DNA from 2 places in the Neisseria benedictiae genome. Region 1 is predicted to be linked to the other one. Evidence: predicted binding sites of a transcription regulator. Region 1 holds the regulator's gene; the other holds the start of a gene.
What was found. The regulator FNR, encoded in region 1, switches genes on or off when oxygen is low (the NO sensors DNR and NnrR bind a similar motif). The targets are predictions, from matches to a motif close to TTGATNNNNATCAA.
Positions count from the first base shown of each region.

Region 2: Q3O12_RS05720 (universal stress protein) is a predicted target of FNR. The motif match lies at 2,428-2,441, and genes of this name have one in related genera.

Region 1 is NZ_CATQFV010000070.1:6,445-21,320, forward strand. It holds gene Q3O12_RS09160 (inorganic phosphate transporter) at 1-393, shown strand, start outside; gene Q3O12_RS09165 (hypothetical protein) at 407-637, shown strand; gene hemN (oxygen-independent coproporphyrinogen III oxidase) at 644-2,065, opposite strand; gene fnr (fumarate/nitrate reduction transcriptional regulator Fnr) at 2,200-2,934, shown strand; gene Q3O12_RS09180 (CysB family HTH-type transcriptional regulator) at 3,047-3,997, opposite strand; gene Q3O12_RS09185 (OmpA family protein) at 4,361-5,056, shown strand; gene thiL (thiamine-phosphate kinase) at 5,422-6,378, shown strand; gene Q3O12_RS09195 (phosphatidylglycerophosphatase A family protein) at 6,371-6,856, shown strand; gene ettA (energy-dependent translational throttle protein EttA) at 6,916-8,592, opposite strand; gene Q3O12_RS09205 (SLC45 family MFS transporter) at 8,828-10,180, shown strand; gene Q3O12_RS09210 (glycoside hydrolase family 65 protein) at 10,302-12,560, shown strand; gene pgmB (beta-phosphoglucomutase) at 12,573-13,238, shown strand; gene Q3O12_RS09220 (hypothetical protein) at 13,370-14,041, shown strand; gene Q3O12_RS09225 (hypothetical protein) at 14,016-14,267, opposite strand; partial or broken gene Q3O12_RS09230 (L-aspartate oxidase) at 14,492-14,876, opposite strand, start outside.
Region 2 is NZ_CATQFV010000052.1:110,849-125,724, reverse strand. It holds gene Q3O12_RS05730 (aspartate kinase) at 1-766, opposite strand, end outside; gene rph (ribonuclease PH) at 968-1,696, opposite strand; gene Q3O12_RS05720 (universal stress protein) at 1,778-2,242, opposite strand; gene Q3O12_RS05715 (tRNA threonylcarbamoyladenosine dehydratase) at 2,459-3,235, shown strand; gene Q3O12_RS05710 (EndoU domain-containing protein) at 3,446-3,685, shown strand; partial or broken gene Q3O12_RS05705 (hypothetical protein) at 4,078-4,518, shown strand; gene Q3O12_RS05700 (segregation and condensation protein A) at 4,690-5,535, shown strand; gene brnQ (branched-chain amino acid transport system II carrier protein) at 5,553-6,878, shown strand; gene pncB (nicotinate phosphoribosyltransferase) at 6,986-8,194, shown strand; gene argS (arginine--tRNA ligase) at 8,286-10,004, shown strand; gene Q3O12_RS05680 (sulfatase-like hydrolase/transferase) at 10,547-11,965, shown strand; gene Q3O12_RS05675 (amino acid ABC transporter permease) at 12,876-13,622, opposite strand; gene Q3O12_RS05670 (hypothetical protein) at 13,606-13,785, opposite strand; gene Q3O12_RS05665 (thermonuclease family protein) at 13,801-14,475, opposite strand; gene rpiA (ribose-5-phosphate isomerase RpiA) at 14,544-14,876, opposite strand, start outside.

The DNA of each region.
Region 1 (14,876 bases):
ATTATGGATGTTTTGCGGACTAACAGCGTTGCCGCGCAAAATGCCGTTCCTCCGATTGCCATGCTGACCTTCGGTATCGCACTGATTGTCGGTTTGTGGTTTGTCGGTAAAGAGGTGATTAAAACCGTCGGTACGAGTTTGGCTGAAATGCATCCTGCTTCGGGTTTTACCGCCGAACTGTCCGCCGCATCCGTCGTGATGGGGGCGTCGCTGATGGGGCTGCCTGTTTCCAGTACGCATATCTTGGTCGGCGCGGTACTCGGTATCGGTCTGGTCAACCGTAATGCCAATTGGAAACTGATGAAGCCCATCGGTTTGGCGTGGGTCATTACCCTGCCTGCCGCCGCCGTCCTGTCGGTGGCCAGCTATTTGATTTTGCAGGCAGTATTCTGATTGTAAAATACTGATGCCGTCTGAACCCGTGTTCAGACGGCATTTTGTTGATGGAATGTGCGGGCTTGTGCCTTATGCACAATCTGTTCTGTCGGGATATGCCGTTTGGTATCTTGGTTTCGGAACGGTCGGATACAAAGGTGCGGAACGTTATGATATGCCGCCGCCTGTCCTTGAAAACACTTATCCTGCCGGCAGCAAAATGCCGTCTGAAAAAGCCTTTCAGACGGCATTTGTACGTTAGCCGCAATCACACCGTTTGCGAATATTTCGCTTTGGTTTCTTTATGGCGCAGGTGGTAGTCGAAGACCATGGCGATGTTGCGGATGAGGAAGCGTCCTTTCGGGGTAACGGTCAGCCCGTGGCTGTTCAGGCGCACCAATCCCAAACCGGCGAGTTTTTCCAAATCCGCCAGTTCGTCTTTGAAGTAACGGTCGAACGGGATACCGAATATGTCTTCGTAAACACGGTAGTCGAGCGCGAAGCGGCACATCAAATCCTGAATGATGCTGCGGCGCAGGATGTCGTCCTGATTGAGCTGGTAGCCGCGCATGATGGGCAGTCTGCCTTCGTCGATGGCGGCATAGTAGGCATCGATGTCGCGTTCGTTTTGGGAGTAGGTGTTGCCGATTTTGCCGATGGACGACACGCCGATGGCGACCAAATCGCAATCCGCGTAGGTCGAATAGCCTTGGAAGTTGCGCTGGAGGAAGCCTTCTTTGAGGGCGATGGAGAGTTCGTCGTCAGGTTTGGCGAAATGGTCCATGCCGATGAAGACGTAGCCGCGCTCTGTCAGGGTTTGGACGCAGTATTGCAGCATATCGAGCTTCTCTTCGCTGTCGGGGACGGCGGCGGTATCGATGCGGCGTTGCGGTTTGAACACGTGCGGCAGGTGGGCGTAGTGGTAAAGGGCGAGGCGGTCGGGATCGAGCGACAAAACCGTGTCTATGGTGGTCTTGATGCTTTCCGAAGTCTGGTGCGGCAGACCGTAAATCAAATCGACGCTGACGGATTTGAACCCTGCCTCACGGGCGGCATCGATGACTTCTTTGGTTTCTTCGTAGCTTTGGATACGGTTGACCGCCGCCTGCACTTTGGGGTCGAAATCCTGAATGCCGACGCTCATGCGGTTGAAGCCGAGCCTGCCGAGCATGAGGACGGTGTCGCGGCTGACTTTGCGCGGGTCGATTTCGATGGAGTATTCGCCGGACGGTATCAGTTCGAAATGTTTGCGTATCATACGGAAGACGCGTTCGATCTGTTCGTCGCTCAAAAAGGTCGGCGTGCCGCCACCGAAGTGCAGTTGGGCAAGCTGGTGCCGTCCGTTCAGATGCGGGGCGAGCAGTTCCATTTCTTTTTCAAGATATTCGATGTAGGCATCGGCGCGGCTTTTGTCTTTGGTGATGATTTTGTTGCAGCCGCAGTAGTAGCAGATGGTGTTGCAGAACGGAATGTGAATGTAAAGGGAAAGCGGTTTGTTTAACGCGCCCATACCGCGCAAATGTAAAGCTTTGATATATTCGCCTTCGCGGAAACCGTCATGGAAACGGTCGGCGGTAGGGTAGGAAGTATAGCGCGGGCCGCTGGCGGGCAGGCTGGCAATCAGTTCGCGGTCAAACTCGGGGCGGTCATCGTTTACATTGTGATTGTTCTGTATCTGAATGATTTTCATGGTGTGTGTGCGGTTTTATGATGTTAGTCAAATTTTGGATAGTTTGGTAGAATGCCACAGTATGATAAACCTGTCTTGATATGTGTCAACAAGCACATAATCGGGATGGGACAAAACACACGAAAAGGTACGGTATGGCTTCGCATAATACTACACATCAGATGAAAACCTTGTGTTCTTCCTGTTCTTTGCGGGAACTTTGTCTGCCTGTCGGATTGCTGCCCAACGAGTTCAGCCAACTCGATGCCGTCATCCGCCAAAGCCGCCGCCTGAAAAAAGGCGAATACCTGTTCCGTGCCGGCGAAGCCTTTACTTCGCTCTTTGCCATCCGTTCGGGCTTCTTCAAAACAACCGTCGCCAGTCAGGACGGCCGCGATCAGGTAACGGGTTTCTTTATGTCGGGCGAACTCATCGGCATGGACGGCATCTGTTCCCATGTGCACAGTTGCGATGCGGTCGCCTTGGAAGACAGCGAAGTGTGCGAACTGCCGTTTACCCACATCGAAGAACTCGGTCAGAATATCCCCAGCCTGCGTACCCACTTTTTCCGCATGATGAGCCGTGAAATCGTGCGCGATCAAGGTGTTATGCTGCTGTTGGGTAATATGCGCGCCGAAGAACGGATTGCCGCCTTCCTGCTGAACCTTTCCCAAAGGCTCTACTCGCGCGGTTTCGCCGCCAACGACTTCATCTTAAGAATGTCCCGCGAAGAAATCGGCAGCTATCTCGGGCTGAAACTCGAAACCGTCAGCCGCACATTGTCCAAGTTCCATCAGGAAGGATTGATTTCCGTCGAACACAAACACATCAAGATTCTCAATCTGCAAGTGCTGAAAAAAATGGTATCCGGTTGTTCGCACGCCATTTGATTAACCTGTACGAGCATTTCAGACGGCATTCTCAATAAACACAGGGCAGACGAAAATATCTGCCCTGTTTGTTTTATCTGCCGCAAAATGCCGTCTGAAAACCGGCAGCCGCCTAAATCGAAAAATCCTCGCTGATGGGCGTGTACAGAATCCTGTCCACCTTCTCGCGTGTCAGGTGCGGTGCAAACGATTGGATAAAGTCATACGCATATCCGCGCAAATAAGTATCGTTGCGTAAGGCAATCCATGTTGGAGAAGGTTCAAACAAATGTGCGGCATCCACAAGTTGCAAATCGTCATCCGTATCCGGGTTGTAGGCCATCTTTGCCATCAATCCCACGCCCAAACCCAAGCGCACATAAGTCTTCAATACGTCCGTATCCGCCGCCGCCAATGCGACATCCGGCCGTTCCAAACGGGCTTTGGCGAATGCCCGCGCGATGCTGCTGCCCGCATTGAATGCAAATTCATAAGTAATCAGCGGAAACCTCGCCAAATCTTCAATACGGAGGGGATTCCTGCATTCGAGCAACGGATGGTCTCCCGGCACGATTACCGCGTGCGTCCACTCATAACAGGGAAGCCCCGCCAGTTCCGGCCGGTCGTCTATCCGCTCCGTGACAATCGCCAAATCCGCCTCGCCCGAAGCAGCCATCCGCGCAATGGCGGCAGGGCTCCCCTGTTTGATGGTCAGATTGACTTTCGGATAGCGTTTCACAAAATCGGCAACAATCAAGGGCAGGGCATAGCGTGCCTGAGTATGTGTTGTGGCTACCGTCAGCGAACCGCTGTCATGCCCCGTAAACTCGCTGCCGATGTTTTTAATGTTCTGCACATCGCGCAAAATACGTTCCGCAATATCCAAAACCGCCTTGCCCGGCTGCGAGACGGAAACCACGCGCTTGCCGCTGCGGATAAAAATCTGAATGCCGATTTCTTCTTCCAGCAATTTGATTTGTTTGGAGATGCCGGGTTGTGATGTGAATAAGGCCTCGGCCGCTTCGGAAACGTTCAGGTTGTGCCGGTAAACTTCTAAGGCGTATTTCAATTGTTGTAATTTCATGGCGGGTCGGTGTCGGTCTGTGTCGGGTGGCTGAACATTGTTTATAATTTATCATATTTTCTTGCCGGTACGGTATGGGGCTTTGCCGTTGTGTTTGTTGTTTTTGTGCAACGGCAATCGTGCGATATGGAAAAAATCCCCCTAAAGTAATGACACGGAATTGATTTTTCGGCATGATAGACGATTAGGAAACAGGCTGTTTTACGGTTGTTTTCAGGCGTTGAGTATTGACAGTCCGCCCCCTGCTTCTTTATAGTGGAGACTGAAATATCCGATTTGCCGCCATGTTTCTACAGCGGCCTGTATGTTGGCAATTCAGCAGTTGCTCCTGTATCTGCTGTACAAATTTAATGAGGGAATAAAATGACCAAACAGCTGAAATTAAGCGCATTATTCGTTGCATTGCTCGCTTCCGGCACTGCTATGGCGAGCGAAGCCCATATCCACGGTTATACCGTGAGCGGCCAATCGCAAGAAGTCGTACGCAACAACTACGGCGAATGCTGGAAAAATACCTACTTCGACAAAGCAACCCAAGGCCGCGTAGAGTGCGGCGATGCAGTTGAACCGGCTCCTGTTGCTGTTGTAGAGCAGGCTCCGCAATATGTTGACGAAACCGTTTCCCTGTCTGCCAAAACCCTGTTCGGTTTCGACAAAGACGTACTGCGTACCGAAGCCCAAGACAACCTGAAAGTATTGGCCCAACGCCTGGGTCAAACCAACGTACAATCCGTACGTGTTGAAGGTCATACCGACTTCATGGGTTCTGAAAAATACAACCAGGCCCTGTCCGAGCGTCGCGCCAACGTAGTGGCAAACTACTTGGTCAGCAACGGTGTGCCTGCCTCTAAAACTTCTGCTGTCGGCTTGGGCGAATCTCAAGCGCAAATGACTCAGGTTTGTGAAGCCGAAGTCGCCAAACTGGGTGCAAAAGCCTCTAAAGCCAAAAAACGTGAGGCTCTGATTGCATGTATCGAACCTGACCGCCGTGTTGACGTGAAAATCCGCAGCATCGTAACCCGTCAGGTTGCGCCGGCTCATGTTCACACCCAACAATAAGCTTTAAAAGCATCTTGCCGATGGGTAGGGTTGGATTCCTCTTCTGTATAAGAGAAGAGGTTTACGTATCAAACTCTAATCGGTTCTGATGAAACAAAACAAACCCCGCTTTTGCGGGGTTTGTTTTTAGGATGCTTGAGGAAACGGTTATTGTCAGAATATGGGGTAGGGTTTATGCTCCATCAAAATCTTCCTGGTGTCTTGAAACTCCGGTTTTGAAGGCGATAGAATTTGGATTTGTTTGTGAGGGAACAAACTCTCTCAAATCAGTGCTGTACGCGGTGCTGCGTTTTATGTGCGGTACTGTGTAAAATACAGCAGATTAATAAAAATCAACATGGCGGTGCGTTCGGATATTTTGCGACATGAAAGAATTTGACTTCATCAAACGGTATTTGCAAACAGGTGCGGATAAGGATGTCGTATTGGGCATAGGCGACGATGCGGCAATTATCCGCCCACGTGAGGGTTTCGATTTGTGTTTCAGTGCGGATATGCTGCTGAGGGACAGGCATTTTTTTGCAGATGTCAAACCTGAAGACTTGGCTTGGAAGGTTTTGGCCGTCAATATTTCAGATATGGCGGCGATGGGTGCGATACCGCGTTGGGTGCTGCTGAGCGCGGCGTTGCCCGAATTGGATGAAGTATGGCTGGAACGGTTTTGCGGCAGTTTTTTCGGTTTGGCGGGAAAGTTCGGTATCACCTTAATCGGCGGCGATACGACCAAGGGCGATATGGCGTTCAATGTAACCATTATCGGCGAATTGCCGAAAGGTAGGGCATTGCGGCGTGATGCGGCGGTTGCGGGCGACGATATTTGGGTGTCGGGGCGTGTCGGTATGGCGGCGGCGGCTTTGAACTGCCGTCTGAAACGGTGTGTGTTGCCGGATGATGTGTTTGCCGAATGCGAACAAAAGCTGCTCCGCCCCGAGCCAAGGGTTGAACTGGGGCTTGCGCTGTTGCCGTTTGCCCGGGCGGCGCAGGATGTTTCAGACGGCCTCGCGCAAGATTTGGGGCATATCCTGACCGCTTCCGGCGTGGGGGCGGAAATTTGGGCCGATTCGCTGCCGTCTTTATCCGTATTGAAAGATATTTTGCCCCGAGCGCAATGGCTGTCTTATACTTTGGCGGGCGGCGACGATTACGAACTGGTATTTACCGCATCGGAAAGTTGCCGCAGCCGCGTGCTTGATGCGGGGGAACGGTGCGGCGTGCCGGTAACGCGCATCGGCAAAATCAACGGAGGATGCCGTCTGAAGGTTTTAGATGCCGACGGCAGGGAATTGGAACTACATTCTTTAGGATTCGATCATTTTGGCTGATTTTAAACCTGACTTTGCGTGGCTGTTGAAACGGCCGTTGTGTTTTTTGGCTTTCGGTTTCGGCAGCGGACTGGCTCCGTTCGCGCCGGGCACATTCGGCACTTTGGCGGCATTGCCTTTGGCGTTTGTGCTGATATTGGCGGGTGTGGACGGATGGCTGCTGGCTTTTTTGTGTATCGTGCTGTTTATGTGGGGCATACGCATTTGCGCGTGTGCGGAACGTGAAACGGGTGTCAGCGACCACGGTGGGATTGTTTGGGACGAGATTGTCGCCATGCTGTTTGTGTTGGCGTTTGTGCCGTTCAGGTGGACGTGGTGGCTGGCGGCGTTCGTCTTATTCCGCCTGTTTGACGTGCTCAAACCGCCTCCCGTCGGTTGGTTTGATAAGAATCTGCACGGCGGTTTGGGCATTATGGCGGACGATATGGCGGCGGCGGTGATGACCTTGATTGTCTTGAGGATTGCAATGCTGTTTTAAACGGGGCTGCCTTGTAACAATGCCGTCTGAAAGCCTTTCAGACAGCATTGTTTCGGAGGTTAACGCGTTACCGGTTTATATTTAATCCGTTTCGGTTTCGCGCCTTCTTCGCCGAGTCGGCGTTTCTTATCGGCTTCATACTCCTGATAGTTGCCGTCGAAGAACATCCATTTCGAATCGCCTTCACAAGCCAGAATATGCGTAGCAATACGGTCGAGGAACCAGCGGTCGTGCGAAATCACCATCACGCTACCGGCAAATTCCAACAATGCGTCTTCCAACGCGCGCAGGGTTTCTACGTCGAGGTCGTTAGACGGTTCGTCCAGCAGCAATACATTGCCACCGCTCAACAAGGTTTTTGCCAAGTGCAAACGTCCGCGTTCGCCGCCGGAAAGCTGCCCTGCGATTTTGCTTTGGTCGCTGCCTTTAAAGTTGAAGCGTCCCAAATATTGGCGGGCGGGAATTTCGAACTGTCCGACCTGCAAAATGTCGCGGCCTTCGGCGATGTTGTCGAACACGGTTTTGTCGTTTTGCAAACCTTCGCGGCTTTGGTCGATCAGGCTCATTTTCACGGTTTGCCCGATTTTCACTTCGCCGGAATCGGGCTGCTCTTTGCCCGCAATCATTTTAAACAGCGTCGATTTACCCGCGCCGTTCGGGCCGATGATGCCGACAATCGCGCCCGCAGGCACTTTGAAGCTCAAATCGTCAATCAGCACTTTATCGCCGAACGATTTGGAAACATTCACAAATTCAATTACTTCGTTACCCAAACGCTCGGCAACGGGAATAAAGATTTCCTGCGTTTCATTGCGTTTTTGGTATTCGTAGTTGCTCATTTCTTCAAAACGCGCCAAACGCGCCTTGGACTTGGCTTGGCGGCCTTTGGCATTTTGGCGCACCCATTCCAATTCCTGCTTCATCGCCTTCACGCGCGCTGCTTCGGATTTCGCCTCGTTTTCCAAGCGTTTTTCTTTCTGCTCCAGCCAAGACGAGTAATTGCCTTTCCACGGAATACCGTGTCCGCGGTCGAGTTCCAAAATCCATTCGGCAGCGTTGTCCAAGAAGTAGCGGTCGTGCGTTACCGCGACCACCGTGCCGGGGAAGCGCACGAGGAATTGCTCCAGCCATTCGACCGATTCCGCATCCAAGTGGTTGGTCGGCTCGTCCAACAGCAGCATATCCGGCTTGCTCAACAAGAGTTTGCACAAGGCGACGCGTCGTTTTTCACCGCCGGACAAATTGCCGATTTTGGCATCCCAATCAGGCAGGCGCAGTGCGTCAGCAGCGATTTCCAATTCGTGTTCCGCACCGCCGCCCGTGGACGAACCCGCCGCAATAATCGCTTCCAAGCGGCCCTGCTCTTCCGCCAGCGCGTCAAAATCCGCATCGGGATTGGCGTACTCGGCATACACTTCTTCCAAACGTTTCTGCGCGGCGGCTACTTCGCCCAAACCGCTTTCCACTTCCTCACGCACGGTTTTTTCAGGATCAAGCTCCGGCTCTTGCGGCAGGTAGCCGATTTTGATGCCGCCCATCGGCACAGCTTCGCCCTCAAATTCCTTATCCACACCCGCCATAATCCGCAGCACGGTGGACTTGCCCGCGCCGTTCAAACCGAGCAGGCCGATTTTCGCGCCAGGGAAAAATGAAAGGGAAATATCTTTAATGATGGTTTTCTGCGGCGGCACAACCTTGCTCACGCGCAGCATAGAATAGACGTATTGTTGGGACATGGTTTTCTCGATTCGGTCAAACAAATTTCAGACGGTCCATTTTAACCGATAATTTGATTTAAGCCAGTTTATCCGCGAACCGATATTGCCAAAATCGGGCAGGATTCATAAAATCCGCCTATCTCTTTGAAATTAGACAAACAAAAAAATAATAATGATAGAGGGTTGCCACACCGGCAACCATTTCGGATTTTCCAAAGCAAATACTTTTCAAATCAAAAAAAGGATTTACCTTATGTCGGAATATACGCCTCAAACAGCAAAACAAGGTTTGCCCTCACTGGCAAAAAGCACGATTTGGATGTTGAGCTTCGGCTATCTCGGCGTTCAGACGGCCTTTACCCTGCAAAGCTCGCAAATGAGCCGAATTTTTCAAACACTAGGCGCAGACCCGCACAATTTAGGCTGGTTTTTCATCCTGCCGCCGCTGGCCGGCATGCTGGTTCAGCCGATTGTGGGCTACTACTCAGACCGCACTTGGATGCCGCGCTTGGGCGGCCGCCGCCTGCCCTATCTGCTTTACGGCACGCTGATTGCGGTTATCGTGATGATTCTGATGCCGAACTCGGGCAGCTTCGGTTTTGGCTACGCTTCTTTGGCGGCTTTGTCGTTTGGCGCGCTGATGATTGCGCTGTTGGACGTGTCGTCGAATATGGCGATGCAGCCGTTTAAGATGATGGTCGGCGACATGGTCAACGAGGAGCAGAAAAGCTACGCCTACGGGATTCAAAGTTTCTTAGCGAATACGGGCGCGGTTGTGGCGGCGATTCTGCCGTTTGTGTTCGCGTATATCGGTTTGGCGAACACGGCCGAAAAAGGCGTTGTGCCGCAGACCGTGGTCGTAGCATTCTATGTGGGCGCGGCGTTACTGATTATTACCAGTGCGTTCACGATTTTCAAAGTCAAAGAATACGATCCGGAAACCTACGCCCGCTATCACGGCATCGATGTCGCTGCGAATCAGGAAAAAGCCAACTGGTTCGAACTTTTGAAAACCGCGCCTAAAGCGTTTTGGACGGTTACTTTGGTACAATTCTTCTGCTGGTTTGCTTTCCAATATATGTGGACTTATTCGGCAGGCGCGATTGCGGAAAACGTCTGGCACACCACCGATGCGTCTTCCGTAGGTTATCAGGAGGCGGGCAACTGGTACGGCGTTTTGGCGGCGGTACAATCCATTGCTGCCGTTATCTGCTCGTTTATTCTGGCAAAAGTACCGAATAAATACCATAAGGCGGGTTATTTCGGTTGCTTGGCTTTGGGTGCGCTCGGTTTCTTCTCCGTTTTCTTCATCAGCAATCAATACGCGCTGGTGTTGTCTTATACCTTAATCGGCATTGCGTGGGCAGGCATCATTACCTATCCGCTGACGATTGTGACCAATGCCCTCTCAGGCAAACACATGGGTACTTATTTGGGCCTGTTCAACGGCTCTATCTGTATGCCTCAAATCGTCGCTTCGCTGCTGAGTTTCGTCCTCTTCCCTATGCTGGGCAGCCATCAGGCAACCATGTTCTTGGTTGCCGGCGCAGTCTTGCTGATGGGGGCTTTCTCAGTATGCCTGATTAAAGAGACCCACGGCGAATAATCCGTTTCAACACCATCGGCAAAGGCCGTCTGAAACTTCTGCCGACGCTTTATCCGATTCAATAAGGCAAACCGTATTTCCAAACGGTTTGCCATAAAACCATCAAAACAGGAGCTTTACGATGTACACAAGAATTATGGAAATCAGCCCTTGGACGCTGCGTTCGGCAAAGCTGGAAAAAGAACACAAACGGCTGCAAGAGAGCCTGACCAGTTTGGGCAACGGCTATATGGGTATGCGCGGCAGCTTTGAGGAAACCTATTCCGCCGACAGCCACTTGGGCACCTACATCGCCGGCGTGTGGTTTCCCGACAAAACCCGCGTCGGCTGGTGGAAAAACGGCTACCCCAAATATTTCGGCAAAGCCATCAACGCGCTCAATTTCAGCAAAGTCAAAATCTTTGTCGACGGGCAGGAAGTGGACTTGGCGAAAAACGACGTTGCCGGCTTCTCCGTCGAACTCGATATGCAGCACGGCGTGTTGCGCCGCTTGTTCACCGTATTCGGCGTGCGTTTCGATGTGTGCAAATTCCTGTCCGTCGCGCAAAAAGAGCTGGCGGTTATCCGCTGGGAAGCCGTATCCGTTGACGGCAAAACCCACCAAGTCCGCATCGATTCCATCATCGATGCCGACGTGAAAAACGAAGACTCCAACTACGAAGAAAAATTCTGGCAGGTATTGGACAAAGGCGTTTCAGACAGTCTCTCCTACATTGCCGCCCAAACCGTTGCCAACCCTTTCGGCGTGGAACAATTTATCGTCAACGCCGAGCAAACTTTCGCCGGCAGCTTCAAAGCCCTCAGCGGCAGCCAAACCGACTGGCAGGTCTCCAATTCTTTCGAAGCCGAAGTCGGCAGCACGCCCGAAACCTTTGAAAAACGGGTTATCGTTACCACCAGCCGCGATTATCAAGGCTTGGAAGCAGTGAAAGCCGCAGGCCGCGCCTTGTCGGAAAAAATCGCAGGCGTTGCGTTTGAAACCTTGCTGGACGCGCACAAAGCAGGCTGGCTGCACCGTTGGGAAATCGCCGACGTGGTCATCGAAGGCAACGACGAAGCGCAGCAAGGCATCCGTTTCAATCTGTTCCAACTGTTCTCCACCTACTACGGCGAAGACGCGCGTCTGAACATCGGCCCGAAAGGCTTTACCGGCGAAAAATACGGCGGCGCGACCTATTGGGACACCGAAGCCTACGCAGTGCCGCTCTACCTCGCACTAGCAGAACCTGAAGTTACCCGCAACCTGCTGCAATACCGCCGCAACCAACTGCCGCAGGCGCAGCACAACGCGCGCGAACAGGGCTTGGCGGGCGCACTCTATCCGATGGTAACGTTTACGGGTATCGAGTGCCACAACGAATGGGAAATCACCTTCGAGGAAATCCACCGCAACGGCGCGATTCCTTACGCCATCTACAACTACACCAACTACACCGGCGACGAGGGCTATCTTGCCAAAGAAGGCTTGGAAGTCTTGGTCGAAGTGTCCCGCTTCTGGGCGGACCGCGTCCACTTCTCCAAACGCAACGGCAAATACATGATTCACGGCGTAACCGGCCCGAACGAATACGAAAACAACATCAACAACAACTGGTACACCAACACCCTCGCCGCATGGGTATTGGACTACACCCGCGAAGCCTTGGCGAAATACCCGCGTCCGGATTTGAACGTGCGTGCCGCCGAGTTGGAAAAATGGGCGGACATCAGCGCGAATATGTACCGTCCGCATGACGAAGAACTCGGCGTATTCGTCCAACACGACGGCTTCCTTGATAAAGACATCCGCCCCGTGTCCGCGCTTTCGCCCGACGATTTGCCGCTCAACCAGAAATGGTCGTGGGACAAAATCCTGCGTTCGCCCTTCATCAAGCAGGCGGACGTGTTGCAAGGTATCTACTTCTTCGGCGACCGTTTCAATATCGACGAAAAACGCCGCAACTTCGACTTCTACGAACCGATGACCGTGCATGAAAGCTCGTTGTCTCCATGTATCCACGCCATCCTTGCCGCCGAACTGGGCAAAGAAGAAAAAGCCGTGGAAATGTACCGGCGCACCGCCCGCCTGGACTTGGACAACTACAACAACGACACCGAAGACGGCCTGCACATCACCTCCATGACCGGCTCGTGGCTCGCCATCGTCCAAGGTTTCGCCCAAATGAAAACCTGGGGCGGCAAACTCAGCTTCGCCCCGTTCCTGCCGAGTGCGTGGACAGGCTATGCCTTCCACATCAACTACCGCGGCCGTCTGATTAAGGTCGCCGTCGGCAAAGAAAACGTCGTCTTCACCCTGCTCAAAGGCGAGCCGCTCGAATTGCAGGTATACGGCAAAGACATCACGCTCAACGGCAGCCACACCGTTGCGTTAGAAAAATAAGGAGGATGCAAAATGACTTTCACTGCAGTGCTTTTTGACCTCGACGGCGTCATCACCGACACCGCCGAATACCACTACCACGCATGGAAAAAGCTCGCCGAAGAACTGGGCATCAGCATCGACCGCAAATTTAACGAGCAGCTCAAAGGCGTGTCGCGCGACGATTCGCTCAAACGCATCCTCGCGCACGGCGGCAAAACCGTCAGCGAAGCCGAGTTCGCCGAACTGACCCGCCGCAAAAACGACAACTACGTCGAGATGATTCAGGCAGTCAAACCCGAAGACGTGTACCCCGGCATTTTGCCCCTGCTGGAAGCATTGAGGGCAAACGGCAAAAAAATCGCCCTCGCGTCCGCCAGTAAAAACGGCCCGTTCCTACTGGAACGCATGGGGCTGACCCACTTCTTCGACACCGTCGCCGACCCTGCCGCCGTCGCGCATTCCAAACCCGCCCCCGACATCTTCCTCGCCGCCGCCGAGGGCGCGGGCGCGGACATCCGCCAATGCATCGGCATTGAAGACGCCGCAGCCGGCGTCGCCGCCATTAAAGCCGCCGACGCTTTGCCCGTCGGCGTGGGCAAAGCCGAAGACTTGGGCAGCGATATCGCGCTGGTCTCCGGCACCGCCGAGCTGACCTACGCCTACCTGCAAAACGTGTGGGCACAGTCGGGCAGGTAAAACGCGTCAGATAAAGTGTCAGGGAAGTAAAAAGGCCGTCTGAACAGTGTTTCAGACGACCTTTCTGCTTTTCAAGAGCATTGAGTAATGATCCAGATGCTATTGTAATTTTAAGAACCGTGGATTAAATTATGAATGTAAACAAAGATTTTTTTCTTGCAAGAGACGGCCATCCGAGCCTGAAACAGTTTTATTTTATTGGCGCGCCATTTGAAAAAGCACTGGATCTTTATCTAAAAAGACGTATGGATTTAAGTGATTTTTATCAAAATCTAAAACCGAAACTATCGTATTTGGATGAGGAGTATACCCTCAGTCAGAAATTGGATTTCTTGAATCCGCTTGAGATTACCGGATCATCCAAATATTTATTGTTGGAAACGCAGTCTGATTGGTCATTGCTAATAGGTAATAACCGGAACGGCACAGACTTTTCAAGTGTGCCGTATGAAGCCTTGCTGTGGAAAATCAGATTATTGACTATGTATTTACGTCCATATTTTGGCAAAGACGAATTCGGTGCGGTCTCATTTACCCTGTATGAGGGCAGCAAACAGGTTTCCCGTCATGACTGCGAAACCAGAAATGTTATGCTGCATAAAGAAACCAGTCGTGTCGAGTTTATGGAATATGGCACGCCGCTGCCGTTTGAACAGACAGAAAAATATACCGAAAGACTCAAAAAAAACAGGCTGACTGTGGAGATGATCGAAGAATATTGCAAACATTTAGGCATTTCATTATTTGATTTGGACTTCTACCAGTCCAAAGCCGCCCTTATTGAGATATTGAGAAACAAATAACTTTCATCTCTTCAAAAAGACAGTCTGAAAAATATCCAGGCTGTCTTTTAACGTCGGCAGCCAGAGCGGCCTCTTTGCCGGCGAAGGCGGCTACCACATCACAGCCGACGGTGTCCGGCTCAAAGGCGGTGCCATCGCTTCTGCCGCAGACAAAGACCACAACGAACTCACCGCCCGCAGTTTCAGCTTTGAAGACATCCGCAACGAAAGCAGCTACAGTGCCCAAAGCATGGGTATCGGTAATAGTGGATTAAATTTAAACCAGTACGGCGTTACCTCGCCTTGCCGTACTATTTGTACTGTCTGCGGCTTCGTTGCCTTGTCCTGATTTTTGTTAATCCACTATAGAACAGATTGATAACCCAACTTACGCAACCATAAAAACTGAATGCTAATTTCTCAACCATGCTATTCAAATTTATTTGAACGATTTTTTCTGACCAGTCAACCTTAACAATCACTATTAAAATGCGCGCCGATGTTTTGCCGCCTTGCGTATGCGGCTTGGGCGACGGCGAGGCTGCATTCGAGCAGGTTGCGGTTTTCGTATTCGGACGCGGTGTGCGGCTCGGCTTGGTTTTGCTTCCAAAGCCGCAGTTGGGTGATGGCGCGGCGCAAGCCGGTATCGTTGCGTAGGATGCCTAGATGGCGTTGGTTGAACGTTTGCAGGACGGGGCGGCTGAATGCGCTTTGGATGCCGTCTGAAAAGATGCCTGCTTCGGCGGAGGGGCTTTCAGACGACCTTGGGGACGGTGCGGTTTGGAACGCTTGTCCGTCCGCGATGGTTTGGGCGGCAAGTCTGGCGGTAACGACGCATTCGAGCAGGGAGTTGCTG
Region 2 (14,876 bases), on a different contig from region 1:
CGGTTACGGCGGCTTTTTCCATATTGTCGTCCTCTTCAAATGTGATTAAAGTGCCGTTGCCGCCGTCTTGCAGGCTGCTCAGTACGCGCAGGCGCACTTTGTATTTTCCGGCAAATTCTACTGAACGGATTTGCAAAACTTTCGAGCCGAGGCTTGCCAGCTCAATCATTTCTTCAAACGTTACCGTATCCATACGGCGCGCTTCGGGTACGACGCGGGGGTCGGTGGTGTAAACGCCGTCCACGTCGGTATAGATTTGGCATTCATCCGCTTTGAGGGCTGCGGCAAGCGCAACGGCGGAGGTGTCGGAACCGCCACGTCCGAGTGTGGAAATATCGCCTTCGCTGCTGATGCCTTGGAAGCCGGCGACGATGACGACTTTGCCTTCGGCGAGGTCGGCGCGCATTTTTTCGTCATCGATGCTTTCGATGCGGGCTTTGGTGTGGGCAGTATCGGTTTTGAGGGCGACCTGCCAGCCGGTGTAGCTCTTGGCATCCACGCCGATGTCTTTCAATGCCATCGCCAAAAGGCCGATGGTAACCTGTTCGCCGGTAGACAAAACCACGTCCAATTCGCGCGGATCGGGGTGCTCCTGCATTTCGTGCGCCAGCGCAACCAGGCGGTTGGTTTCGCCGCTCATGGCGGATACGACGACGACGATGTCGTGTCCTTCGGCGCGGACTTTGGCGACACGTTTGGCTACGTTTTTGATGCGTTCGGGCGAGCCTACCGATGTGCCGCCGTATTTGTGTACGATTAACGCCATGTTTCGTGCTTTCTTGTGTGGGATTGGTCGGGCAGCATAGTTTGCTGGAAAAGCGGCTATTATTACTATTTTTTACATGAAGTTCAAGAACGGACTGCGCTTTCCCGCCTGCCGTTTGACAGCGGTCAGCAAAAAACCTGTTCTTTCAGATTTTTGACAAAATGCCGTCTGAACGGTTTTCAGACGGCATCCGGACGACAATCAGGCGGTGGACAACGCATTTTGCTGATAACGCAGCAGTTCGCCTATGCCTTTTTGCGCCAGTGCAACCAGTTTGCCCAACTCGTCCAAACTGAACGGCGCGCCTTCCGCCGTCCCCTGTATTTCGATGATTTTGCCCGAAGCGGTCATGACGATGTTCACATCACTGTCGCAGCCGGAGTCTTCGGGATAATCCAAATCCAGAAGCGGTACGCCGTTCACTACGCCTGCTGATACGGCGGCAACGGCCTCACGAATCGGATTTTCGGTCAATATGCCGTCTGAAATCAGCTTTCCGACGGCAATGTGCAGCGCGACAAACGCGCCGGTAATGGATGCTGTGCGCGTGCCACCGTCCGCCTGAATCACATCGCAATCAATCAGGATTTGTCGTTCGCCGAGTTTTTCCATATCCACAACCGCGCGCAGCGAACGCCCGATCAAACGTTGGATTTCTTGTGTGCGTCCCGACTGTTTGCCCGCCGAAGCTTCGCGGCGCATCCGGGAAGCGGTGGACGCAGGCAGCATCCCGTATTCTGCGGTTACCCAGCCTTGGTTTTTGCCGCGCAGAAACGGCGGGACGTTTTCGTCTATGGAGGCTGTGCAGATGACTTTGGTGTTGCCGCATTCAATAAGGCACGAACCGTCCGTATGCGGCAGGAAATGAGGGGTGATTTTGATATCGCGCAGGCTGTCGGCGGCGCGTGAGGTGCGGATATAATCAGGCATACTGCCCTCCCGTTAAAAACAGATAAATTAAAAAGCCTTAAATATGAAAAATCACATTTAAGGCCTTCAAACTGAAAATTTCTACGCTTCTTCGGCTTTACTGCGGATAATCAGCAGCGGCAGATGGCTTTGGCGCATTACCGTTTCGGCAAAACTACCCATTAAAAGGTGCATCAGGCCGGTGCGTCCGTGCGTGCCCAACACCAGCAGGTCGGCACCGTTTTCATCGGCATAATCGACCAAATCCTGCGCCATTTCGCGCGCACCCTTATTGGCAACCAGCAGGTGTTTGACGGTATTTTCCACACCCAGTTCCCGGGCGGTGCGCTCGGCGGCATCCAAAACCTCGTTGCCTTGTGCAATGGCGGCTGCCTCGTAACTCTCGTGTTGCAAAAATTCAGGGGCAAGCGCCATATATTCGGCAGGATTGGCAACGTGCACCAAAGTCAGGCGCGCGTTGTTGACTCCTGCAAGTTCGGCGGCATGTTTCAGGGCATTGATGGAAGTTTCACTGCCGTCAACGGCAACGACCAGATGTTTGTACATATCGTATTCTCCTTTTGCACCGCCTCGCGGTGCCGTCTTGTCGGATGGGCGCAGAGACAGTTTGCGCCGTTTCATTATAGACCCGCCGTCGGGCTTTATACAACAGCCGAACAGCCCGATCGCTTTCCAGTATAATATGCCGCTTCCGTGCAGTCAGGCATTTTTTGCCGGCTTTCGTTCACTTTTTGATTTGACGCAATCTTGCAGGATTCGACCATGTCCGACAACGCTTTGACCTCTTCGCGACGCTTCGGCGGCATCGCCAGACTCTACGGAGACTCTGCCTTGGCGCACTTTTCACAGGCACACATCTGCGTAGTCGGCGTGGGCGGTGTCGGCTCGTGGGCGGTCGAAGCTTTGGCAAGAACGGGCATCGGACATTTAACCCTGATTGATTTGGACAATGTTGCCGAATCCAATGTCAACCGCCAGCTGCACGCCCTGACCGGCGACTTCGGCAAGGCGAAAGTTACCGCCCTGCGCGAACGCATTACACAAATCAATCCGCAATGCGAAGTGTTTGAAATTGAAGATTTCGTTACCGAAGACAATTTGCCGGAATACTTCGGAAAAGGTTTTGATTTCGTCATCGACGCAATCGACCAAGTGCGCGTCAAAGCGGCAATGGCGGCTTATTTTGTGGAACGCAAACAACCGTTTGTCCTCAGCGGCGGCGCGGGCGGACAAAAAGATCCGGCGTTGATCCAAACCGCCGATTTGAGCCGCGTAACCCACGACCCGCTGCTTGCCAACCTGCGCTACACCTTGCGGAAACGCTACGGCTTCAGCCGCGATACGAAAGCCAAAATGCGCGTGCCGTGCGTGTTCTCAACCGAAAACATCACGCCGCCGCAATCAGGCGCGGCGTGTTCTGCCGATACCGCACCGCAGGGCTTGTCGTGCGCCGGCTATGGCGCAAGCATGCTCGTTACCGCTTCATTCGGACTGTATTGCGCACAGGCGGCGGTGGAACACATCGTGGGCAAAAAATAAGCAATGCCGTCTGAAACAGGATTCAGACGGCATTTAAACAAACTATGGTTATGATTTAGGACAACAAAGGATACGGATAAAAAATAACATAAAATATATGATTCCTAATAATATACTAAGTATCGGAGAGCTATTTAATGGAATTCGTTAATAATTTAGTTATTTTTTCATTTTTATTACTAATGCTTATTCCGATATTTTTTGTAGTATATGGTATATACTAGAAGATGGGTTCCAAAAACAAACAATGGTGGAATTTCAACAATGTTTCCAAAATCATGGGATGGTGCTCGCATCAAAAATGAAGTTGAACATGCATTTGCAAATAAAACAATTAGTATAGAATTGCGCGGTGGAAAACCTACTCGAATATGGAAAGGCATTACACCAAGTGGTGTAAAAGTTGAAGGTTATTTAGAACCAAATATTACTGTTTATCCTAAAATGTAAATTAATAAGAAATAAGTATGAGTTTAATATTTACTAAAGATTTTTTCAAAGATGGAAGTAATGATAGGTTTGGTGTTTTTGAAACTAATGATAATTTAGCTTGGCTAGGTAGTTTTTTAATGGATGATGGTGGAGTAGGAGTTTTGCATTTATTAAAAATGTCAGAATCTTTATTAAAAGAAATACAAGAAAATGCATCATCACAAGAAGAAATTTATCAATATAGAGAAAATTTAGGGGTCATTATTAATGGCGACATAGTACAAATAGATAGCTTGCTAACTGATGAAATTGTTTCTGTGATATCAACAAAAATTTTTACAGAAAAATTAAAAGAATGTATTAATTTTATTAAGAAAAATTATACCACCGAATTTGAGCAAGCGCATGGTAAGATACGTTATCGCAAAATATGTATCCTAAGAACAAGTTTTACATTATTAGTGGTAATACTTTGCAGTATGTATTACATATATTGCCGTTATCTTGACCAACAAAAAGTAGCTTATTATTGCATAGATGAACAATGTATTTCTATTGTTCATCTATACAAAGATTATGGTATAAACTCTCCCGCATATGCGAGAATTTACGCAGGAAAAATATTGTTTAGATTTCAAGTAAGAGCTAAAAATTACGCTGAATTACTTATGGAAGATGATATATCAATTAGTAAAAAAATTTTGGGGAATAAATTTATCATTTATGGGTCGCTACCTGTAATATACGGTAATGTAGATAATATTGAAGTAAAAGAAGCTACTGGTTATATAGATAGAGCCAGTACTGATTATATTGTCTCAAGAAACTTAAAATTCAGACATTTATATTAATTAAGAGGTTTTAGCAAGACCGTATTCACAACCTGCTCCTTTTCAAAACATTTGCATTTAAAAGCCGTTATAATGCCGTCTGAACATCTGCCCGACCACATTACGCGTGAATGCCGGCAGATTGTTTTCTTTTGTAAACTTAATATTGAAATCCACTTACCGATTCACGCCATGCCGCCCATTCCTGCCCCATCCGCACCATCCGAGCACACCGTCGCATGGGTATTCGGCCAACCCGTTACCGATTTGCCCCGGGATTTGTTTATTCCGCCCGACGCGCTGAAAGTCGTATTGGGCAGTTTTCAAGGCCCTTTGGATTTGCTGCTGTATCTGATCCGCAAACAGAACATCGACGTACTGGATATTCCAATGGTGAAGATTACCGAACAGTATCTGCACTACATTGCCCAAATGGAAGCCTATCAATTTGATTTGGCGGCGGAATATCTTTTGATGGCGGCGGTATTGATTGAGATTAAATCCCGCCTGCTGCTGCCGCGCCCCGAAGAAACTGAAGAAAACGAGGCCGACCCGCGTGCCGAGCTGGTGCGCCGCCTGCTGGCTTACGAACAAATGAAGCTGGCGGCACAGGGCTTGGACGCGCTGCCCCGCGCCGGACGGGATTTCGCGTGGGCATATCTGCCTTTGGAAATCGCCGCCGAGGTCAGGCTGCCCGAAGTCTATATTGCCGACCTGACGCAGGCTTGGCTGGGGATTTTGTCGCGGGCGAAACACACCCGCAGCCACGAAGTCATCCAAGAAACCCTTTCCGTGCGCGAGCAAATGGCGGCAATCCTGCGCCGTCTGAACGGACACGGGATATGCGGGTTTCACGACCTGTTCAATCCCGAACAGGGTGCGGCTTACGTGGTCGTCAACTTCATCGCGCTGCTGGAGCTTGCCAAAGAAGGATTGGTCAGAATCGTGCAGGAAGTCGGTTTCGGAGAAATCCGAATCAGCCTCAATCATCAAGAAACGCCTTCAGACGGCATAACCGGGACAGAAACACCGGATTGACCTATTTAAAAAGGAACATGATGACAAGCAAACAAAACCAAGCCTCATTATGGGCGGTCGGACTCATGCTGTTTGCCCTGTTTTTCGGCGCAGGCAACCTCATCTATCCCGCGTATCTAGGCCAACAGGCGGGAGAAAACTGGCTGATTTCCATGCCCGGCTTCTTATTGACCGGCGCAGGCCTGCCGCTATTGGGCGTAATCGCCATTGGCTACTCGGGTTCCCGTGATGTCGAAGCACTCGCCTCGCGTGTCGCCCCCTGGTACGGCATAGCGTTTGCCGCCTCCCTTTACCTTGCCATCGGCCCGCTGTTCGCCCTGCCCCGGACGGCGACGGTTTCCTTTGAAATCGGCGTTTTACCGCTGATCGGCAACCTTCCCCCGAATATGGCTCAGGCAGTATTCAGCCTGCTTTTTTTCGGCCTGGCCTACTGGCTTTCGATGTCTCCGGGCAAATTGGTTGACCGCATCGGAAAAATCCTGACACCCGCACTCCTGCTGACCATCGCTGTATTGGTCGGTTATGCCGCACTCAACCCCATCGGTGCACCGCTTGCCGCACAAGGCGATTTTGCCGTCCGCCCGATGATTAAAGGCATTTTGGAAGGCTACGGCACGATGGACGCCCTCGCCTCGCTCGTCTTTGCCATTATCGTTATCGACGCCGTCCGCGCCATGGGTGTCGACAACCGTTCGGACCTGCTGAAAACCACCGCCACATCAGGCCTGATGGCTGCAGGCTGCCTTGCTGCGGTTTACCTGCTGATAGGCTATATGGGGGCGACCAGTGTGGCGGGAATCGGTTTGCAAGAAAACGGCGCGCTGGTATTGTCGAAATCGGCACAATACTATTTCGGGTTGGGCGGCAACCTGCTGCTGGGCGTTATCGTACTGCTTGCCTGCCTAACCACCGCTGTCGGCTTGGTTACCTCATGCGCCGAATATTTCAACCGCCTCTGTCCGGGCATTTCCTACAAAACCTTCGTCATCATCAATACGCTGGTTTCCATCGTCTTGGCAAACAAGGGGCTGTCAGCCATCCTGCAGATTTCCGTCCCCATGCTCATGCTGCTTTATCCGCTGACCATCGTACTCATCCTGCTGACCCTGACCGACAGGCTGTTCGGCGGCAGCCGCATCGTCTATTTCTGCACCATGATGCCCGCACTAGCGATCGGCCTGCTCGATGCCTACAAAACCGCCTTCGGTTTCAGCGAAACGGCAGCAAAAGCCATCGACAAAGCCCTTCCCCTATACAGCATAGGACTGGGTTGGATTATTCCCTCTTTAACCTGCTTTGCCTTAGGCTGCCTGCTCAATGCGGCCGTAAGGAAAAAATCCTGAAACCATGCCGTCTGAAAGACCTTCAGACGGCATTTTCGGTACACAGGGCAAATGTGATGTGTTCTAATACGTCCTAAGCCGCCACCAGAAACTGGGAGAACCGCCACATGACAGGCATCATACATTCACTTCTTGACACCGACCTCTACAAATTCACTATGCTGCAAGTGGTTCTGCACCAGTTTCCGCAGACACACAGCCTTTACGAATTCCGATGCCGCAATGCCTCAACTCCCTATCCGCTTGCCGATATCAAGGAAGACTTGGAAGCCGAACTTGACTCACTCTGCCAACTGCGCTTCACCCATGACGAACTCGGCTACCTCCGCAGCCTGCGCTTCATTAAAAGCGATTTCGTCGACTATCTCGAACTCTTCCAGCTCCAACGCCGCTTTGTCGAAGTCGGCACCGATGCCGAAGGCCGTCTGAACATCCGTATCGAAGGCCCCATGATTCAAGCGATGTTTTTTGAAATCTTCATCCTTGCCATTGTCAACGAACTTTACTTCCGCCGCTTGGAAACACCTGCGGTCATAGAAGAAGGCGAACGCCGGCTTCAAGCCAAAGCCGCACGTCTGAAAGAAATAGCCGCCACACAGAATCCGGACGATCCGCCCTTCCTGATTTCCGACTTCGGCACACGTCGCCGCTACAACCTCCCATGGCAGGAACACGTCATCCGCACCCTGCTTGAAGCCGCCCCCAGCATCGTACGCGGGACCAGCAACGTTTATCTCGCCAAAAAACTCGGCATTACCCCCATCGGCACCATGGCGCACGAGTTCCTGCAGGCATTCCAGGCCCTCGACGTACAATTGCGGAATTTCCAAAAAGCCGCGCTTGAAAGCTGGGTACACGAATACCGCGGCGACCTCGGTATCGCATTGACCGACGTGGTCGGCATGGATGCCTTCCTGCGTGATTTCGACCTTTATTTCGCCAAGCTCTTCGACGGTTTGCGGCATGACAGCGGAGACCCCTACGAATGGGGGGACAAAGCCTATACGCACTATAAAAAACTCAAAATCGACAGCCGGACCAAAATGCTGACCTTCTCCGACGGGCTGGATATCGACCGATCTTGGGCTTTACACCAATATTTCAAAGACCGCTTCAAAACCAGTTTCGGAATAGGCACCAACTTGACCAACGATATGGGGCATACGCCTTTGAATATCGTGTTGAAACTGGTCGAATGCAACGGTCAGTCCGTCGCCAAGCTCTCCGATTCCCCCGGAAAAACCATGACCAACAACAATACCTTCCTTGCCTACCTGAGGCAGGTATTCGGCGTTCCCGCTGTACAAACATCCTAATCCCCGGCAACAATCCCACAATTTCTATTGCTGCCGCATAAATTCTTTTAAAATACCGCCTGATTTAAATTTAACCGAAAGACCGAACTTCATGAACCTACACCAAACCGTCGAACACGAAGCCGCCGCCGCCTTTGCCACCGCAGGCATCGCCGACAGCCCTATTGTTTTGCAGCCGACCAAAAATGCCGAACACGGCGATTTCCAAATCAACGGCGTGATGGGTGCGGCGAAAAAAGCCAAACAAAATCCGCGCGAATTGGCGCAAAAAGTGGCCGAAGTATTGGCGGGCAACGCCGTGATTGAAAGCGCGGAGGTAGCTGGCCCGGGCTTTATCAACCTGCGCCTGCGTCCTGACTTCCTCGCTCAGAACATTCATGCTGCCTTAAACGACGCGCGTTTCGGCATAGCAAAAACCGATAAGCCGAAAACCGTCGTTATCGACTATTCCTCGCCCAATCTGGCGAAGGAAATGCATGTCGGCCACCTGCGTTCCAGCATCATCGGCGACAGCATTTCGCGCGTGTTGGCATTTATGGGCAACACTGTCGTCCGCCAAAACCACGTCGGCGACTGGGGTACGCAGTTCGGCATGTTGGTCGCTTATTTGGTCGAGCAGCAAAAAGACAACGCCGCGTTTGAGCTGGCGGATTTAGAGCAATTTTACCGCGCCGCCAAAGTGCGCTTTGACGAAGATCCAGCCTTTGCCAACACCGCACGCGAATACGTTGTGAAACTGCAAGGCGGCGATGAAACCGTGTTGGCGTTGTGGAAACAGTTTGTTGATATTTCGCTCTCGCACGCTCAAGCCGTTTATGACACGCTGGGCTTGAAACTGCGCCCCGAAGATGTGGCGGGCGAATCCAAATACAACGACGATTTGCAGCCCGTGGTCGATGATTTGGTTCAAAAAGGTCTGGCGGTCGAAGACGACGGCGCGAAAGTCGTGTTCTTGGACGAATTCAAAAACAAAGACGGCGAACCTGCCGCATTTATCGTGCAAAAACAAGGCGGCGGCTTCCTCTACGCCTCCACCGATTTGGCGTGTCTGCGCTACCGCATAGGCCGTCTGAAGGCCGACCGCCTGCTGTACGTCGTCGACCACCGCCAAGCCCTGCACTTTGAGCAACTCTTCACCACTTCCCGCAAAGCCGGCTATCTGCCTGAAGATGCAAAAGCCGAGTTTATCGGCTTCGGTACCATGATGGGCAAAGACGGCAAACCGTTCAAAACACGCAGCGGCGACACCGTAAAACTGGTTGACCTGCTGACCGAAGCCGTCGAACGCGCCACCGCTTTGGTGAAAGAAAAAAATCCCGGATTGGGTGCGGACGAAGCCGCTAAAATCGGCAAAACCGTCGGCATCGGCGCAGTCAAATATGCCGACTTGAGCAAAAACCGCACCAGTGATTATGTGTTCGACTGGGACGCTATGCTTTCGTTTGAAGGCAACACCGCCCCCTACCTGCAATATGCCTACACCCGCGTGCAAAGCGTGTTCCGCAAAGCCGGTGAATGGGACGCAACCGCACCGACTGTTTTGACCGAACCGCTGGAAAAACAGCTTGCCGCCGAGCTTTTGAAATTTGAAGACGTACTGCAAAGCGTAGCGGACACGGCGTATCCGCACTACCTCGCCGCCTACCTCTATCAAATCGCTACCTTGTTCAGCCGCTTCTACGAAGCCTGCCCGATACTCAAAGCCGAAGGCGCAACCCGCAACAGCCGTCTGCAACTGGCGAAACTCACCGGCGATACGCTGAAACAAGGCTTGGATTTGCTGGGCATCGATGTGTTGGACGTAATGTAAAACCGCACCGCCCGATTGCGGACAACAGCCCCGCAATCAACCGGCGGAGCATCCTCATCCGAATCTGAAAAAAAGCGGCGCGATACACCGTATCCGCCCCCTTCCCAAAATGCGAAACAGACAAACGCCAAGCAAGCAAGCAAGCAAGCAAGCAAAAAATTATAACCCCCTCCCTGCCGACGCACGCACTTTCCGCGCGGCGCATTCCCCTTTTCCCGCCACTCAAACCCGCCTTTTCTTCAGGCAGGGTTTCAGCCCGCCCCCTTTCCCTGTTTTCCTTTCCCCGACACGCGCGCGACCCCTGCCGCACCGTGCCGCATTTTCGCGCCCGGACGGCATCGGTCTGTCATCCGGTTCTCTGTTTCAAATACCCCTGTTTCAGAAAGAAATGCAGATGTTTCAACACACAGGACGACATATAAAGCACCGCCCTATGTGTTGCCCTGATTTGGAAGGGGTTGCGCCTCCCAAATAAAGTCTGATCCTGCCGCCCCGAAGGACAGATGTCCGAGTGGCGAAGTTTCAACCGAAAAGGAAATACGATGAATATTCACACCCTGCTCTCCAAACAATGGACGCTGCCGCCATTCCTGCCGAAACGGCTGCTGCTGTCCCTGCTGATACTGCTGGCCCCCAATGCGATGTTTTGGGTTTTGGCACTGCTGACCGCCACCGCCCGCCCGATTGTCAATTTGGACTACCTTCCCGCCGCGCTGCTGATCGCCCTGCCTTGGCGTTTCGTCAAAATTACCGGCGTATTGGCGTTTTGGCTGGCGGTTTTGTTTGACGGGCTGATGATGGTGATCCAGCTCTTCCCTTTTATGGACCTCATCGGTGCTATCAACCTCGTCCCCTTCATCCTGACCGCCCCCGCCCCTTATCAGATAATGACCGGGCTGTTGCTGCTGTATATGCTGGCGATGCCGTTTGTGTTGCAGAAAGCCGCCGCCAAAACCGACTTCCGACACCTTGCCGCCTGTGCCGCCGTCGTGGCGGCAGCCGGCTATTTCACCGGCCATTTGAGTTACTACGACCGGGGGCGGATGGCCAATATCTTCGGCGCAAACAACTTCTATTACGCCAAAAGTCAGGCGATGCTCTACACCGTCAGCCAGAATGCCGACTTTATTACCGCCGGCCTGGTCGATCCCGTCTTCCTCCCCTTGGGCAATCAGCAGCGTGCCGCCACGCATCTGAACGAGCCGAAATCTCAAAAAATCCTCTTTATCGTCGCCGAATCTTGGGGGCTTCCGGCCAATCCCGAACTTCAAAACGCCACTTTTGCCAAACTGCTGGCGCAAAAAGACCGTTTTTCAGTTTGGGAAAGCGGCAGTTTTCCCTTCATCGGCGCGACGGTCGAAGGCGAAATGCGCGAATTGTGCGCCTACGGCGGTTTGCGCGGGTTTGCACTGCGCCGCGCGCCCGACGAAAAATTTGCCCGCTGCCTCCCCAACCGTTTGAAACAAGAAGGTTACGCCACCTTTGCGATGCACGGCGCGGGTAGTTCGCTTTACGACCGCTTCAGCTGGTATCCGAGGGCGGGCTTTCAAGAAATCAAAACCGCCGAAAACCTGATCGGTAAAAAAACCTGCGCCATTTTCAGCGGCGTGTGCGACAGCGAGCTGTTCGGCGAAGTGTCGGCATTTTTCAAAAAACACGACAAGGGACTGTTTTACTGGATGACGCTGACCAGCCACGCCGACTATCCCGAATCCGACATTTTCAACCACAGGCTCAAATGCACCGAATACGGCCTACCCGCCGAAACCGACCTCTGCCGCAACTTCAGCCTGCACACCCAATTTTTCGACCAACTGGCGGATTTAATCCAACGCCCCGAAATGAAAGGCGTGGAAGTCATTATCGTCGGCGACCATCCGCCGCCCGTCGGCAACCTCAATGAAACCTTCCGCTACCTCAAACAGGGGCACGTCGCCTGGCTGCACTTCAAAATCAAATAACAACAATGCCGTCTGAACGCACCAACAGCCTTCAGACGGCATTTTGCAGACAGACCGACCCTTCAAGCCCACTTTTTTCATCATCTCCGATAAATTGCTTTGTATAGTGGATTAACAAAAACCAGTACGGTGTTGCCTCGCCTTAGCTCAAAGAGAACGATTCTCTAAGGTGCTGAAGCACCAAGTGAATCGGTTCCGTACTATTTGTACTGTCTGCGGCTTCGTCGCCTTGTCCTGATTTTTGTTAATCCACTATAAGAATCCAAAAATCCAAAATCACAGGAAGTTATCAAAAAAAAACAGAAACCATCCGCCATCATTCCCGCGCAGGCGGGAATCCAAAGCCACGGGAATTTATCGGAAAAACCGAAACTTCTCCGCCGTCATTCCCGCGAAAGCGAGAATCCAAAGCCACGGGAATTTATCGGAAATAACTGAAACTCCTCCGCCGTCATTCCCGCACAGGCGGGAATCTAGGTCTGTCGGTGCGGAAACTTATCGGATAAAACGGTTTCTTCAGATTTTACGTTCTGGATTCCCACTTTCGTGGGAATGACGGGATGTAGGTTCGTAGGAATGACGTGGTGCAGGTTTCCGTATGGATGGATTCGTCATTCCCGCGAAAGCGGGAATCCAAATCCGGAAACCGCAGAAATTTATCGGAAAAACCGAAACTCAAAAACAACGGAAACCGAACGGACAGGATTCCCGCCTGCGCGGGAATGACGGCTCATACATCACCCAAAAAAATTGAAACCAAACAAATGGGATTCCCTCTTGCGTGAGGCTGACAGATGCCGTCTGAAAGGCTTTCAGACGGCATAGGGCGTTTTCTCTTTGAATGTAAATTTGCCACAAAAAAGCCGCCTCAAATGAATACCGGGGCAGCTTTTTGTTGATATGATTCCAATCAGCGGTGTTGCGGATTGTAACGTTTTTCCAAACGCAGGAATATCCAGCCTAAGAAAGTCGTCATCAGAAGATAAATCAGGGCGACGGTGTAAAGCGGTTCTTCATAAACCGAGTACCGGCCCGTAATCGTTTTCTGAACATAGGACAACTCCGGCACGGCAATGACCGACAGCAGCGAGCTGTCTTTCAAGAGCGTGATGAACTCGCTTGCCAAAGGCGGCAGCATACGGCGCAATGCCTGCGGCAGAATCACATAGCGCATCGCCTGCGGATAAGTCATACCCAAAGAACGCGCCGCCTCCATCTGCCCTTTGTCTATAGACTGGATGCCCGCGCGGAAAATCTCACAGATATACGCCCCCGAGTTGGCGATCAGTGCCAAAGAACCGGCAATCAGCGGGCCGTATCCGCGACGCAGCTCGACTGCCGCCTCGCCGCTGACCAAAATGCCGTCTGAAGGATGGACGAAAAACAGAAACCACACATACGCCCAAATCACAATCTGCACAAACAGCGGCGTACCCCGGAACAGGGTAACGTACAACAGGGAAAACTTACGCAACGCCCACGCCAGCGCGCGCATCGGCGCACCGGCTTTTTCCAAGTGAATCAGGCGCGCCAACGCCAACAACAGCCCCAATACCGAACCACCCGCCGTTGCCACGACCGTCAACCCCAAGGTTACCAGTGCGCCGTAAAGGAACATCCAGCGGTATTCGTAAATAATGTCAAAACGAAAATCCATATACCGTCCGTATCAAAAATCGGCGGAACTGCCGCCGTTTACAAACAATCCGCCATTTTACCGTAAAAACCGCCGCCTGAACTTTTTTATCGCGGCAGACGGCGGTTGCGCGTTTCCGCAAAAATGCCGGACGCGCGGTTTTCAGACGGCATTTGCCGTTCAAAGCCGTGCGGTGTCTTTACCAAATGCCCAACCATTCGCCCACGGAATCCATCCAATCCTTATTGCCCCCGCCGTTCCCGCCTGCCCGGCGGTACGCCCACGGCGCTTGCGGATTTTTAGCTTTCCACAATCCTTTGCGTTCCCTTTCCGCCTGAATTTGAGCGTCGGCATAGTCGGCAAAATCCGCCTTATCCTGCTGTTCTTTAGCATAACTTTTATAATGCCACGCCGCCCCATCCTGCACCTGCATCAGGTTCAAATCGGTTTTGCCGACAGAAACCTGCGCCACTTCGCGCTGATAGCGGTCGGTATCGAACACGCGCACGCTGACTTTCCTGCCTTCCGCCGCCGTACGCAGGTTGTCGCGCGAACGCGTGCCGTAAGCCTGTTTCATCTCCGGTGCGTCGATATACGCCATACGGATTTTGTGTTTCGCGCCGTCGCCGTCGATGACGTGCAGGGTGTCGCCGTCATAGACTTTAGACACCGTGCCTGTGTAGCTGCGGCCGGATTTCGCCGATGCTCGGCGGCGAGCGGGCATTTCGTACCTACCCGCACCCTCCTCTACACCCAATTCATTCAGTACGGCAATACCGGTACGGACAAGCTCGCTGTCGTATCCCGTATAACCCAACGCGCCCAAAAGCGACAGGGCGACGGGAAGCCATTTCATGATTTTTTTAATCTGCATATTTTTCAAATGCCGATGCCGTCTGAACATATCGGAACCGGATTTCAGACGGCATCTTAACGTCAGGATTACCCTTGGCAGGGATAGATGACTTTCGCTCCCTCTTCCGTACCTAAAATCAACACATCGGCGGCATCGCGGGCGAATATGCCGTTTTCGAGCACGCCGGTGATTTTGTTGATTTCGTCTTCCATCGTCAGCGGTTTGTCGATATTCAAGCCGTGGACATCGACGATTTGGTTGCCGTAAAACGTGGTGTAGCCGATACGCAGTTCGGGCTGTCCGCCCATAGCGAGCAGGCGGCGCGACACGAGCGAACGCGCGCTTTCGACGACTTCCACAGGCAGAGGGAATTTGCCCAAACGTGAAACATATTTGCTTTCATCCGCAATGCAGACGAA